One region of the Bacillus sp. CGMCC 1.16607 genome, then DNA from elsewhere that is predicted to be linked to it. Evidence: predicted binding sites of a transcription regulator. Region 1 holds the regulator's gene; the other holds the start of a gene.
The links. The regulator LexA, encoded in region 1, represses DNA repair genes until DNA is damaged. The targets are predictions, from matches to a motif close to CGAACATATGTTCG.
Positions count from the first base shown of each region.

Region 2: a site for LexA is predicted at 4,666-4,679, ahead of ACFSO7_RS08955 (YolD-like family protein). Genes of this name have one in related genera too.

Region 1 covers NZ_JBHUJX010000008.1:729,139-736,681, forward strand. The annotation lists gene ACFSO7_RS06505 (methionine gamma-lyase family protein) at 1-40, shown strand, start outside; gene ACFSO7_RS06510 (MerR family transcriptional regulator) at 174-581, shown strand; gene glnA (type I glutamate--ammonia ligase) at 599-1,933, shown strand; gene lexA (transcriptional repressor LexA) at 2,243-2,863, opposite strand; gene yneA (cell division suppressor protein YneA) at 3,021-3,344, shown strand; gene ACFSO7_RS06530 (YneB family resolvase-like protein) at 3,348-3,995, shown strand; gene ACFSO7_RS06535 (DUF896 domain-containing protein) at 4,095-4,328, shown strand; gene tkt (transketolase) at 4,514-6,520, shown strand; gene ACFSO7_RS06545 (helix-turn-helix domain-containing protein) at 6,595-6,792, shown strand; partial or broken gene ACFSO7_RS06550 (IS3 family transposase) at 6,782-7,313, shown strand.
Region 2 covers NZ_JBHUJX010000012.1:337,840-345,382, forward strand. The annotation lists partial or broken gene ACFSO7_RS24025 (IS110 family RNA-guided transposase) at 1-508, shown strand, start outside; gene ACFSO7_RS08940 (MDR family MFS transporter) at 1,495-2,970, opposite strand; gene ACFSO7_RS08945 (DoxX family protein) at 3,075-3,443, opposite strand; gene ACFSO7_RS08950 (MarR family winged helix-turn-helix transcriptional regulator) at 3,613-4,086, shown strand; gene ACFSO7_RS08955 (YolD-like family protein) at 4,781-5,065, shown strand; partial or broken gene ACFSO7_RS08960 (UV damage repair protein UvrX) at 5,068-5,226, shown strand; gene ACFSO7_RS08965 (hypothetical protein) at 5,920-6,114, opposite strand; gene ACFSO7_RS08970 (YmaF family protein) at 6,322-6,660, opposite strand; gene ACFSO7_RS08975 (nuclear transport factor 2 family protein) at 7,259-7,543, shown strand, end outside.

The sequences.
Region 1 (7,543 bases):
AAATGGGTTAATAACCATACATGAAAAAAGACAACTATAATAGTTGTCTTTTTTCATTTTTTTGAGATTTGAAATGTCTTAAAAAATTTCCATGTTAGAAAACCTAACATCATATTGACACTTTTTATAACATGACATATACTAATAATATAAAAATCTAAAGGAGATTAGTCATGAGCGAAAAGGAAATCCGTCGTTCGATGCCATTGTTTCCAATCGGGACTGTAATGCAATTAACCGATTTAACGGCAAGACAAATCCGATATTATGAAGAACATAAGTTAATATCTCCTGCAAGAACAGATGGGAATAGACGACTTTTTTGTTTAAATGATATTGATAAACTCCTTGAAATAAAAGATCTAATTGATCAAGGTGTAAATATGGCGGGGATTAAAAAACTATTTGCCGTTCAGGAGCACCATGAATTATCACAAGAAGTGAAGAAAGAAGTAGAAAAAGTAAAAAGAGAACTTTCTAATGAGGAATTGCGGAAAATCTTACGTAAAGAACTCATGCAAGCAGGACGTTTTAACCAGTCATCACCTCGAAAGGGTGAGATGGGTCGATTTTTTCATTAATTTTAGGAGGAATCTACATGGCGAAGTTTACAAGAGAAGACATTAAGCGATTAGCAGGGGAAAGTAATGTTAAATTTGTACGTTTACAATTTACTGATATTCTAGGAACAATCAAAAACGTAGAAATACCAATTAGTCAATTAGATAAAGCGTTAGACAACAAAATGATGTTCGACGGATCTTCAATTGAAGGTTTCGTACGCATTGAAGAGTCAGACATGTATTTATTCCCTGATCTCGACACTTGGGTAGTTTTCCCGTGGACTGCAGAAAAAGGAAAAGTAGCACGTTTAATCTGTGATATTCACAATGCAGATGGGACTCCTTTTGGTGGAGACCCAAGAAACAATTTAAAACGCATTTTAAAGGAAATGAATGATCTAGGCTTTACGGATTTCAACCTAGGACCTGAGCCAGAGTTCTTTCTATTTAAATTAGATGAAAAGGGTGAACCAACCCTAGAATTGAATGATAATGGAGGCTATTTTGATTTAGCGCCAACAGACCTTGGCGAAAATTGCCGTCGTGACATCGTATTAGAACTAGAAGAAATGGGTTTTGAAGTCGAAGCTTCTCACCATGAAGTAGCACCTGGTCAGCATGAAATCGATTTTAAATATGCTGATGCATTAAAAGCTTGTGACGACATCCAAACATTTAAATTAGTTGTTAAAACAATTGCACGAAAACACGGATTACATGCAACCTTTATGCCAAAACCGTTATATGGAGTAGCAGGTTCTGGAATGCACTGCAACCTTTCTCTTTTTAATAATGGAGAAAATGCTTTCTATGACCCTAGCGCAGATTTACAAATGAGTGAAACAGCAAAACAATTTATCGCAGGTATTTTAACTCATGCGCAAAACTTTACAGCAGTTACAAATCCGACAGTTAACTCATATAAGCGTTTAGTACCAGGTTATGAGGCACCATGTTATGTAGCGTGGTCTGCACAAAACCGTTCTCCATTAATTCGTATTCCAGCATCACGCGGAATGAGTACGCGGGTTGAGGTTCGAAGTGTAGATCCAGCAGCGAATCCATATCTTGCTATGGCGGTTCTTTTAAAAGCAGGATTAGATGGAATTAAAAACAAATTAACACCTCCAGCACCTGTGGATAGAAATATTTATGTAATGACTCCTGAAGAACGTGCAGAATCAGGTATTACTGATTTGCCTGCAACATTAGCAGAAGCTTTAACAAAAATGAAAGCAGACGAGGTAATTACTTCCGCACTAGGTCAACATATTCTTGAACACTTTGTTGAAGCGAAAGAAATTGAGTGGGATATTTTTAGAACGACCGTTCACCAATGGGAACGCGATCAATATATGAATATGTATTAAAAAATAAAGACCGGATTCTGATATGTTAATTTCAGAATCTGGTCTTTATCAATTGATAAAACATCACAGATTTAACTTACTCTCTTATTCTTTATTATTTGCATTTGTTGTAAATAAGAGATAGATAAATATGAATAATGATAGCAGACTTAAGGCGCCGTTTAAGATAACCTCAAATATAGTTCCATTCACCATATTGCTGAAGGTGCCGCTAGAAAAAAGGAAAAATAAAATTAGCCAGAAAAACTTTTTGTATTGATTGTAATAAAGTCGTATCATCTTAATCACCTTAATTATGATTAAATTCTACTAGTGAACATTTCTGAATACGCCAACTACTTTACCTAATATGGAGACGTTTTGAAGTAGGATAGGTTCTAAAGACGAATTTTCAGGTTGTAGGCGGAAATAGTCTTTTTCTTTAAAAAACCTCTTGACTGTAGCTTCATCTTCATCGGTCATAGCAACAACGATATCTCCATTGTTGGCAGTTGGTTGCTGTCTAACAACTACATAGTCCCCATCTAATATTCCTGCTTCTATCATGCTATCTCCCATAATTTCCAACATAAAAACATTTTCGTCAGCTGGTGCAAAACTTGCTGGAAGTGGAAAATATTCCTCGACATTTTCAATCGCGGTAATAGGAAGTCCTGCTGTTACTTTTCCAATCACAGGGACTGTGATGACATTTTGCATAGGTATAGTAGAGGTTTCTAAATCCAGTATTTCGATTGCTCTCGGTTTAGTCGGGTCTCTTCTTATTAAACCCTTTGATTCAAGTCGTGCTAAATGTCCATGTACAGTCGAACTAGAAGCAAGACCTACTGCTTCTCCAATCTCTCGTACAGACGGAGGATAACCTTTTGCGCGAACTTCATCTTTAATAAAGGCCAGTATATCTTGTTGGCGCTTGGATAACTTTGTCATAATAACGCACCTCATGTCAATTTGTTAGTTCGATTATAGCATGTATTACCAATTAATACAAACATAAGTTCGTTAATGTGTTGACAACAAACAAATGTTCGTAATATAATCGATTTGAGGAAAATAAGAACATATATTCTATAAGAGGTGTTAGTTTATGAAGCAAATTTGGACAAAACATACATACACGATTTTATTAATTAGTATAAGCTGTTTTACTGCTTTATTTTTAAGCTTTAAATCTGATTTAAAGGAAGAGCAGAATATGATCATTACGATTAACCATGGTGATACACTTTGGGACATTGCAGGTCGTTATTCAACTGTAAGTGGATTGTCAAATAAGCAATTTGTCAACTGGATGCTTACTCATAATGAGTTGGATGAAAGAAAGCTAACCCCAGGTGAACAAGTTGTTTTACCAATTAAGAATTTTCCAAGTGGATCAACTAATGAAATAGCCAGTGCAATAGGTGAATAAAAAATGAAAGCGATTATTTATTGTAGAGTTAGTACGAATAAAGTAACCCAAGAAACTTCACTTAAAAGACAAGAGGAAGAATTAATTAAATTAGCAGAAATTCAAGGCTATGAAATTGTTTCTATTATTAGAGACCAAGCAAGCGGATATGAACTTGAAAGGGAAGGAATAATAGAAGTATTACGATTAATAAAAGAAGATTCAATCGGTGCACTTCTGATACAAGATGAAACTCGTCTTGGGCGTGGAAATACAAAGATCGCTTTATTACATTGTATTAGAAAAGAAAATGTAAAATTACTTTCGGTTTCTCATCAAGGGGAATTGCAACTATCAGAAGCAGATTCCATGGTATTACAAATTGTTGGAATTGTAGAAGAATATCAGCGGAAAATTCATAATTTGAAAATTAAAAGAGGAATGAAACGAGCTGTTCAAAACGGCTTTGAACCTAAGAGGAATTTGAAAAACCAGGGATTGCATGCTGGTCGTGAAAAAATTGAAGTGCCAATAGAAGAAATTGTACGATTACGGAAAAATAATTTAACTTTCACTGAAATAGCGGCAACTTTAAGAGGATTTGGCCATAACGTTTCTAAAGCCACTGTTCATAGAAGATATCAGGATTATATAGACTCGATAGAAGGATAGATCGTTTGCCTTGTCAAAAAGCTTTTTTTTTAGTAATATCATGTAGTAATTTTAATGATGGTTACTGTTATGATATTTAGAAAGAAAGATGGGTTGAGTATGCTTCCGAATGAACGGATTGATCGCATCAATGAATTGGCAAGAAAAGCGAAAACAACTGGGTTAACAGAACTTGAAGCGAAGGAGCAGTCAAGGCTTCGCAGGGAATATCTTGAACAATTTCGTTCTTCCATGCTAAAAACTTTAACAGGTGTAAAGATCATTGATCCTAAAGGTGATGATGTAACACCAGATAAAATTAAAAAGTTAAAATCGAATACTCCTTTGCACTAGTAGTACACGGTTTTGTCTTTTATCCAACTCACACATACTTAAGCCATCTTTGTGACAAAATATTTACAAAGTGGCTTTTTTTGCTATTTAAGTATTCGTTTGGTTGTATTAATAGTATGGACACATTAATATTAATATTGAAAATTAAAATCTATAGTTAATCTACTTTGAAGGGAATGTATTTTATGTTTGAAAAGATTGATGCTCTTTCCGTAGCTTCCATACGTACTTTATCGATTGATGCAATTGAAAAAGCGAATTCAGGTCATCCGGGAATGCCGATGGGTGCAGCTCCAATGGCTTATACATTATGGACTCGTTTTATGAATCATAATCCAAAAAATCCAAATTGGTTCAATCGTGATCGTTTTGTTTTATCGGCAGGTCATGGGTCCATGCTGCTATATAGTTTATTACATTTATCTGGTTACGATTTATCAATGGATGATATAAAGAATTTCCGTCAATGGGGAAGTAAAACTCCAGGGCATCCAGAATTTAGACATACTGCTGGTGTAGAAGCTACTACAGGGCCATTAGGCCAAGGTATCGCGATGGCTGTTGGTATGGCAATGGCTGAGCGTCATGTTGCTGCTGTATATAATAAAGAGAGTTATGAATTAATTAATCATTATACATATAGTATTTGCGGAGATGGTGACTTAATGGAGGGTGTATCCGCAGAGGCGGCATCACTAGCAGGTCATCTTAAACTTGGTCGATTAGTAGTGTTATACGATTCAAATGATATTTCATTAGATGGGGATTTGTCTCAGTCATTCTCGGAAAGTGTTGCTGACCGATTCAAATCCTATGGATGGCAATATATAAAAGTAGAAGATGGAAATAATTTAGAAGAAATAGCGCAAGCGCTAGAAGAGGCGAAACAGGACTTAAATCGTCCAACAATGATCGAAGTAAAAACGGTAATTGGCTACGGTTCCCCTAATATGTCTGGAAAATCAGATGTACATGGTAAGCCGTTAGGTGCAGATGAATTGAAATTAACGAAAGAAGCTTATCAATGGACCTTCGAAGAGGATTTCCATATTCCACAAGAAGTATATGACTATTTTAAAGAGAAAGTTGTAGAAAATGGTCAGAACAAGGAAAAAGAGTGGAATGAATTATTTGAACAGTACAAAGAGAAATTCCCAGAACTAGGTTTACAGCTTGAAATGGCCCTAAATCAAGAGCTACCTGCAGGGTGGGATAAAGATATTCCCGTCTATACAGAAGGGAAAAGCTTAGCAAGTCGTGCTTCATCTGCTGAGGTAATAAATGGGATGGCAAAAAATTTACCTTCTCTGTTTGGCGGCTCGGCTGACCTTGCTGGATCGAACAATACAACTATTAAAGGGTCAAATGATTTCTTACCAAATACATACGAAGGTCGTAATATTTGGTTTGGTGTTCGTGAATTCGCAATGGGTGCTGCGTTAAATGGTATGGCATTACATGGTGGATTAAAAGTGTTTGGTGGAACATTCTTTGTGTTTTCAGATTATTTGCGCCCTGCGATTCGATTGGCAGCTTTAATGGGTTTACCTGTTACCTATGTATTTACACATGATAGTATCGCAGTAGGTGAAGATGGCCCTACACATGAACCGATTGAACAGTTACCAGCTTTACGTGCAATGCCTAATTTATCTGTCATTCGTCCAGCTGACGGTAATGAAACAGCTGCGGCTTGGAAGATTGCTATGGAATCAACCGATAAACCTACAGCTTTAGTTTTAACGAGACAGAATCTTCCAACATTACCCAATACTGATAGAAATGCCTATGATGGGGTATCCAAAGGTGCTTATGTGATTTCACCTGCTAGTAAGGAAACGGCTGATGCATTATTACTTGCTACTGGTTCTGAGGTTAATTTAGCTGTTGAAGCCCAAAAAGCACTACAAGCTGAAGGGATCGATGTAGCTGTCGTGAGTATGCCATCATGGGATCGTTTTGATAAACAATCTAAAGAATATAAGGAAAGCGTTCTTCCGAAAATAGTTAAAAAACGACTTGGTATTGAAATGGCTGCATCTTTAGGATGGCATAAATACACTGGTGATGAAGGAGATGTTCTTGCCATCGATCAATTTGGTGCCTCTGCTCCAGGTGGGATTGTTATGAAAGAATACGGATTTTCAGTTGAAAATGTCATCACGCGAGTTAAAACTTTATTACAAAATTAAAGCAAAAAGCGAACTAGATTATGAACTGCACCCTAATTGTTAGACACAACTAACAATTGGAGGTGCAGTTTTTTATGACGAAATATTCCTTAGAAACAAAATTAGCCGCAGTGGAAGCTTATATTAATGGTGTAGAATCGTTGAGAGACATAGCTCAAAAGTACAATGTTGGAGTCATAATGTTACAAGTTTGGGTCACAAAGTTTCGTAAACATGGGATAGATGCATTTCAAAATAAATATACAAGGTATTCAATTGGGTGTGGCCCCTAATATCCTTAATCGTAATTTCAAGTCTAAAAAACCAAATGAGAAATGGGTTACGGACATTACAGAGTTTAAATTGTTTGGAGAAAAGCTATATTTATCTCCAATTTTAGATTTGTATAATGGTGAAATAATTACATATACGCTCGGCTCAAGACCAACTTATTCACTTGTCTAAACCATGTTAGACCAAGCTTTTGAACGATTACAAGAGAATGAGATTCTTCTCTTCCATTTAGATCAAGGCTGGCATTATCAAATGAAAAAATATCAACATGCCCTAAATAAACGCGTAATTACGCAGAGTATGTCTCGTAAAGGGAACTGTTACGAAAATGCCGTTATGGAAAACTTCTTTGGTATCCTGAAATCAGAGCTTCTTTATTTGAAGGAATTTTGACAGTGTCGAACACTTTAAACAAGAATTAGGAAAATATATAGAGTACTATAATCACAAACGAATTAAGGCAAAATTAAAAGGCATGAGCCCGGTACAATACCGAGTTCATGCCCTCCAAGCTGCCTAAAGAAATAACATGTCTAACTTTATGCGGTCACTTCATTAGATTAGTTCGCTTTTGTTGAAATTGTCCAGCTTCAGCGCCTAGCCCCTCGAAGTGCGACTAGGTTTCTGGTTTCGCTACTCTCGCCAATCAACTAGTCTTCTTTATCGGGGGTGATCGAAATGCTTCAGCTTTTCTATATAACTTGCCACTTCACAAGTAAAGTATAATCTATTTATAGTTAAAATAAATTT
Region 2 (7,543 bases), on a different contig from region 1:
TACACTTGAGCAATTACTAGAAGAATATGATCTTGCCACAAGGCAACTAGAGATAATTGAAGAAGAAGTCATAAAGATTCTTACTCAAATACCAACTGCCCTGAAGATGCTTGCCATTAAAGGAATGAGCCCCATTATAGTAGCTGGGATTCTAGGGGAATCAGGTGACTTAAGTGGATTCGCTCATGGTAATGCACTTTTACGTCATGCCGGATTGCATTTAGCTGAAGCGAGCTCAGGTAAATGGAAAGGTCAGATAATCCTTTCTAAACGTGGAAGTTCACGACTTAGACGATATAAATTCATGGCAACCATGACCTTAGTTATGAATAATACTGATTTCAAAGCCCTTCATTCAGTGAATGTAAAGGAGAAAAAATTAAAGAAGATTAAATCAATCATGAAACTGTGTGGAAAATTAGCTAGAGTGCTAGTTGGGATGGCACGTAATGGATTAGAATACGCCCCTGATAAACTGTTTCCAGTTGAAGAAGTAGATGCAGCCTAAAAACTATCAGCTTCAGATATTAATATATGATTTTGTTTACGAAAATTGGCTTATTCGTAGGATTTCAAAAAAGCGCGGAGTACCGGATGTACTTTAACAAAAGGGCTCTGACCGGTTCCGTTAGCAAAACCAGCTTCCACCCCTTGGATAGGCGTGACGAAGGAATGAGAGGGCTACGACCCGTTGAGACATGGGAGGGAAAGCCTCCAGGGGCTGTGTGGAGAATGCGTGCATAATCTTTGGTAGTATATAGGATTCCTTACTTGTCCCCTATTTCCTCATGCCCTCATTTAACAAAACGAGTCATAGCACTGATTATTCCTCCATTATCTGTGTTCAAATTAAAATGAAATCCTGCGAATGAGCGAGCATTCGTGAGAAAAACGAATTAAACTGAGGGAGTTTTGTAAGATTTGGTGAAATTTAAGATTACAATTTATTCCTTATTGTTCATTCTACTTCTTTATAAGCTTTATTTTGAGAAAAAATAAATAGTCAATTTCTTCACCTTTTATAGAATAAATAATTGACCCTTTACCTACAAATGTAGCTTCTCCATTTTTCAATTGATAACTGGGATTATCAACTTCCTTACTTCCAGTAACCGCGAAAGAAATCTTACCTAATTCTTATTCAATTTCGTTTTCAGTGATTTCCGCTGTTTTTTCCTCATCATAATAATATTTATTTCCGTTCCAAGCAATTGCATCAACCTATTCCACTGACGATTGAATCTCATCTATTTCATTATTACTCTGAAAAGAACAACCAGCTAAGGGTAAAAATACCGTAATCAAAAAACACGGGGAAGGTTCTTTTGTTTGCGTAGTTTGGAAGCAGAAGAACCGTCCCCGTGTGTTCCCGTGTGTTCAAAAAAGCCTAATCCCTCCTTATTTTTAACGAGGAATTAGGCTTATGATCTTCAACAATAGCGTCCAATTGTGGAAGATCAACTAATTAGATAGAAAGATCACACAGTTTTCTTTTTAATGTCCTGCCATCATTGTTGCATTCGCTTCTTTTGTTTCATCATCTTGTGCATGTTCCGGCTGTTGTTTTGGTCTACTTAGGATTGTTCCTAAAAGCGCCCCTGTTAATGCAATCCCTGCAGCTAGAAGGAACGTGTTACCATAGGCAGAAACGGTAGCTTCAATTGGATCAGCTATTTTTGTCATATGATAAGTAATTCTTGAAGTTAGGAACCCTGTCATACCTGCTACTGCAAATGAAACCATAACTTGTTGGGCTGCAGTTGTTAATGGTGTGACGCGACTTACAAGATGTTTTGGAGCGGATTGAAGAACATGGGTATTAATTGCCATCATGGATAGACCCATTCCTGCTCCCATCATCACTAAACATGTAACGATAAATCCAGTAGTTGAATCCATAGAAATTCGTGAAAGCATAACTAGAGCTGCAGTAATAATAGACAAGCCTATTATAGCTAAAGGACGAGCACCTATTTTATCATATAAACGCCCTCCGATTGGCATCATTACACCTGATGCTAGAGCTTGAGGGAGAAGAATTAAACCAGTATCTAATGCACCGTAACCTCTTACTGTTTGTAAAAATAACGGGACAATAATCATAACCCCAAATAATGCGATTTGGGAAATCCATGTAATCACAATCCCTTTTCTAAAGTCAGATGATCCAAAAACTCTTAACTCTAATAAAGGCTGCTTTTGACGAAGTTCGACGATAATGAATAGAATGAGAGCAACTCCACCTACAATTAATCCGGTAAGAGTTTCCGTTGAAGTCCAGCTTTTGCCCCCTTCACTCACTCCATAGGCTAGCATTGCGAATGCGATAGGTGCAAATATGATTCCTAAATAATCAAGGGATGCAACGGTCTTTCGTTCAACTTTCGGTAAAAATTTCAGTCCAACCAAAATTGCAATAATACCGATTGGCAAATTAATAAGGAATATCCAATGCCAAGTAACGTATTCTACAAGATATCCTGCTAAAACAGGCCCTAGTGCAGGTGCTAATAGCATTGGAACCCCAAGTGTTCCCATAACAGCCCCTATTTTATCCGAAGGAGCAAGTCTGAAAATAATTGTCATTCCAATTGGCGCTACCATTCCTCCCCCCAGCCCTTGAATAACCCGATAGAGGATAAGCTGTTCAGGGTTTCGTGCAACAGAGCATAGAACAGAACCAAGTGTAAACAAGGCGATTGTAATTAAAAATATCCTTTTTGCCCCAAATCGGTCAGTCATCCAACCAGCTAAAGGAATGACAGCTGATAATGCGAGCGTATAACCTGTTATGGACCATTGCATGGTCGAAACATCAGATTTAAAATCTTTCACTATTCCAGGCAAGGCAACATTCATAGCCGTACTATCAAGAATTACCATTATCATACCAACAATGACAGCTAGTAGTGGTCCTATGATGGTTTTAATGGAGAATGCTTCATTGTTATTTTTTGTTTTTACTGACATACGATATCCTTCTCCTATTCAAGTGCTGGTATACAGTTACTATTTGGCAAGCACGGGTACAGTATTCACTTCTTCTTAATCCATTAAGTAATTATCAGACTCTTTCATGAAAACATGTTCAGCAGGTCAGATAAGTTAATAATAGTAATAATAGTTGCCAGTATCGCCAGTATGAACGCCGGAATTGCCTGACTGATACGATCTTTTGCCCTAACATGAGTAATCACTCCGCCAAGCATGGTGATTGCAAGCCATAACCCAGCTAATGCTGTTACTCCAGGATTCCAAAAACCGATAGCTAAACCAGCTACCCCAACTAGTTGTACCCAACCAGTAACCACTCGGAACCATTGAGGTAGGTTGAGGTGCTTGAATGTTTCAACTTGCTGTTTATTACCGGCTATCTTCATGAACCCCGTCATCAAGAACACTAGAGATAACAGGCTTTGAAGAACGATAGATATAATTAACAAGATAATTCCCCCAGTATATTTGTTTTTTCAATATCCTTTATAAGGTACAATGGTAATAATGGATATTGATTTAAAATTAACTGAGTTTACTCACTATGAATTGACTCACCATGAGTTCACTCATTATGAGTTTATTCGATATATTTTAAAGTGTCAAGGGGGATTTTTTATGACAAACCAACATTCTTCAAAAGCATCAGCAGTAGAAGTTGTCCATGCTTTAATTAAGACTTCTCATTATATTCAGAGAGAATATGAAGCACATATTTCAGATCTCGATATGCCGTTTCAAATATCAGGACCCAGACTTCGCGTTCTACTTGCTGTTTCCGAGGTAGGGAAAATACGAATGAACGAGTTAGCAGCCAAATTAGGAGTTAAGGCCCGAACGGTTACTGATTTTGTAGACGCGCTTGAACAGGATGAACTTCTTGTCCGTCTACCTGATCCATTAGACCGACGTGCTACTTTGATACAGCTGACAGATAAGGCCCAAATGCAAATTAAAAAAGTACGATTGCTTGAAGAAGAAGCAGCAGAAATATTGATAAAGAATCTGACTCAAGAGCAGCGACACCAACTTATTGATCTTTTTTCCAAGCTTACAAATTATAATGAAGTTCAATGCTCATTAGATGAATGAAAAAAACCGATTTTCCTTGAGACAAGGAAAATCGGTTTTTTTCATTCATTATTAAAATACATAGAATTTATAATTCACAATCGGACGTTCTTTTTATGTATTTTTACCTTATATAATTCTTATCCTTCTTACTCCCCGTTAATGAAATAACATAGAGCTTCGGCTCACTCTCGAATAATTCCATCTCTTATTCAAGAATATGGTCCGTTTGAAGATTGACCTTATTGAAAATCATTCAAATATGTATAACAACTACAACTATATTGATTAAAATACAATGTTTTTTAATCTTTTAATATCTAGAATGTATGTAGTGGTAAGCAGTTTGTCATTCATTGGTACACTTTTTGTCACTCAGTGGTAAAAAATATGTCAATGATGGTACAGTTTATTGGTTGTAATCAAATCAACCTAAATTTACTTTTTTTCAATTTCATAAGCCCTCTGACTCATCTCATAGTAATCTTCATCTAAATATCCCCAAGATATTCCTTATTAACACTAATTTTACCATAAAGTTCAAAATACTTAATTTTAATTCCTTCTTAATGTTATCGCAGTTTTCCTTAAAATTTATTACGAACATTGGTTCTAAAAATAATTGAAAACAGCACAAATGTTCGTATATAATATGACTAAAAGTAGATGGTGTTGTGATCCGTGATAGAGGCAAAATAAATGGAATGGTTTTTTTATGCCAAAACAAACCCAAATACTTAAACAAATGAAACGGGAAGAATCACAGCTGAAGAAACCGTTCTTGGATGAACATGAACTCGAAGAGATTGGGATCATCAAAAAGGACTCACTTGATTACTCTATACCAGTCAAAATTACAATTTGGGATTATGGCTACTTTTATCATACTTCTGGGATTGTGGTTAAAGTAGATATGCTTGAAAAGAAAATTTTGATTCTGACCGACCTTGAAGAGAAATGCGTTGATATAGAAAAAATGACAATGGTGTCTAAATTATAAAGATTGATTATAGTCGATTTCCAGAGCAAAAAATACTTTGTATAGACTTAAAAAGTTTTTACGCCAGTGTTGCAGCAGTACAAATGGGATTAGACCCACTCACATGCTACCTCGCTGTCGTTGGTAGTACAGATAGGCAGGGTAGTGTGGTGTTGGCTGCTTAATAAGCTAACTAATACTAATACAATTAACCCAAAGAGTAATAATAAATTCACTATTTCTATCCCTCCTTTAAATTACGCATTACCATAAATATCCAAAAATATTAATGGAGTATCCTGCCCCTTACTTTAATAGGAAACGTCGACCTTCGTTATTGAAGAATCACCTCCGTAAGTTTTTTTCTCCTAATTGGCATTATTCATAAAATTCTTTATCGTGACGTGTAATCAATCTGAAACAAAAGCTCTCGTTAGTTCCTTTAACAAATGATGCAATCGTATATTCTGTAAAAGAATTGAAAGACCTTCTTTATATGAATATTCTTATTGAATTTAACTTCCTCCTAGTTCCCTACTAAAATAAATAAACCTAAAATATACATCCGAATGAAAAAAATCATGTATGCTTTCGGCTTTATCGGATTGAAAGTTATTGAAGATCAGCTAATCTTTAGTTCCTTATGATTTATAAAAGTTTCATTGCTTTTAATAGCACCTTTAATTTTTCACTTGATTCGAGTGTAGCAACTTCACCAAAATACATATTAAAAGTAACAACATATCCCTTTGGGGAGTATCTTTCCTTCTTTTAAAGTGCTTGTTTTTTCGGTATTATGTTCTATTTTAATACCTCTTAAATTATTGACCTGTCCAAATTAAAATGCGTTACTATTATTGCAGAAACGCTCGTCGTTAGCTCATCCAACTAAAGGTAACGAGTGTATAGACAATAATTGTAAATGTAATTGCAACCCAAGTAGTATTATTCTCAGTATTTGTATCTCCATTTTTTATCTGTTTGGCTAAATCCACGCTTTTCACAACAAAGATAATACAAATTAAAGGCAATAGATAAATACCAATAAATCCAATTATATCAAAAAACATACGTATTTCCCCCAATGCTATTTCCTTTACATGGTAAATACATATTCAATGACCAAATCGGAAATTCCCTCTTAAGCCACATACTTGCCCCTATAGTTTCTAAATAGAGACCACCTACTTTTACTGATAAGTAAAAATAAATAACCAACCTATCAAAAGTTAGGTTGGTTTGCTGGTTTATTGCTAAATATAGAATTATTTTATTTTCTACTTATTACCTGGAGCTGGCTGGTCAACTCCTTTAATATGGTGTCTATGTCCATCGTCTTCTGTTGTGTAAAAATCATAATAATGAACATGCATTCCATTTCCCACTGGAATAGGGGGTCCTGAATAAGCTTTATAATGATGAGTATGCCCGTTTTCAAAGAGCACATATCCTTCCGTATAATGAATATGGCTATCGTCTTGAGTGGGAATGGCAGGAGAAGTAACATCTAAACACTGATGAACATGCCCTGCCTCCATCGAAGTATAATCAACAGAGCCATGATTATGGTGTGGTACCATACCCTTTACAAAATCATCTTTTCCTACTTTAGCCATTGTCTCCACCCCTTTTCGATTTTGTCATTTGAAATCTTATCTTTAAATGAATCGTAGTTTATAAACTAATTTCATTTACGCAAGGCTCCTCCCCTCTTTTCTACAACTATATTACTAAGGATATTTATTAATAAAACAAAATATGTTCGTGAAAACACGCCCATTACTTGAAATGGAAAAAACGATCCTTCATATATTGAAGAATCGCCTTGTACGTAATAAATTCATTTTTTGAAAATCCGAAACAAGTCTAGAATTAATCGAATCCCACAAATGGCAAATAAAAATATTACTGCTATCTTCTCTATAACGTATAAAGAAAAAATTGGGGATGGTTAACACCATCAAAACAAAAATTACTATAAATCCATAAAATAAAGTCTTTTGTTTATCCATACTCTCCCACGTACTGTATTATTTTTCACTTCTTTATCCACACAGCTTTATTAAGGTATTCTGACCTTTAGTTTATTAAGAATAAGCTCCCTTATCTGAACATTCCATCTGTTAGTACGGCAACAAACTGATATTAAGAATAGTCTTATTTTTAATGTAAATATTAAAGGGGATTAAAAAATATATGTGAGGAGTATAGTAAATGCAAAAAAATAATGACAGCAACTTTTATTTTCTTGGTAAACTAACTTTTATTTTAGTTTTTTTACTACTATTTAGCAGCACTAACCTTAGCACAGGTGTAAATGCTTCCGTAAGAGAGGATGCCCTAAGCACCGTAATTAATTTCTTAAAAGCTCAAAAAAGTTGTAATGTTGATGATATGCTAAAATACTCAGAATATACAACCAAAATGAGTAATCAGAGGGATTTTTACATAAGTCTTTGTAAAGATCAACCTCTAAAACAGGCTAAAATTACCGATCTA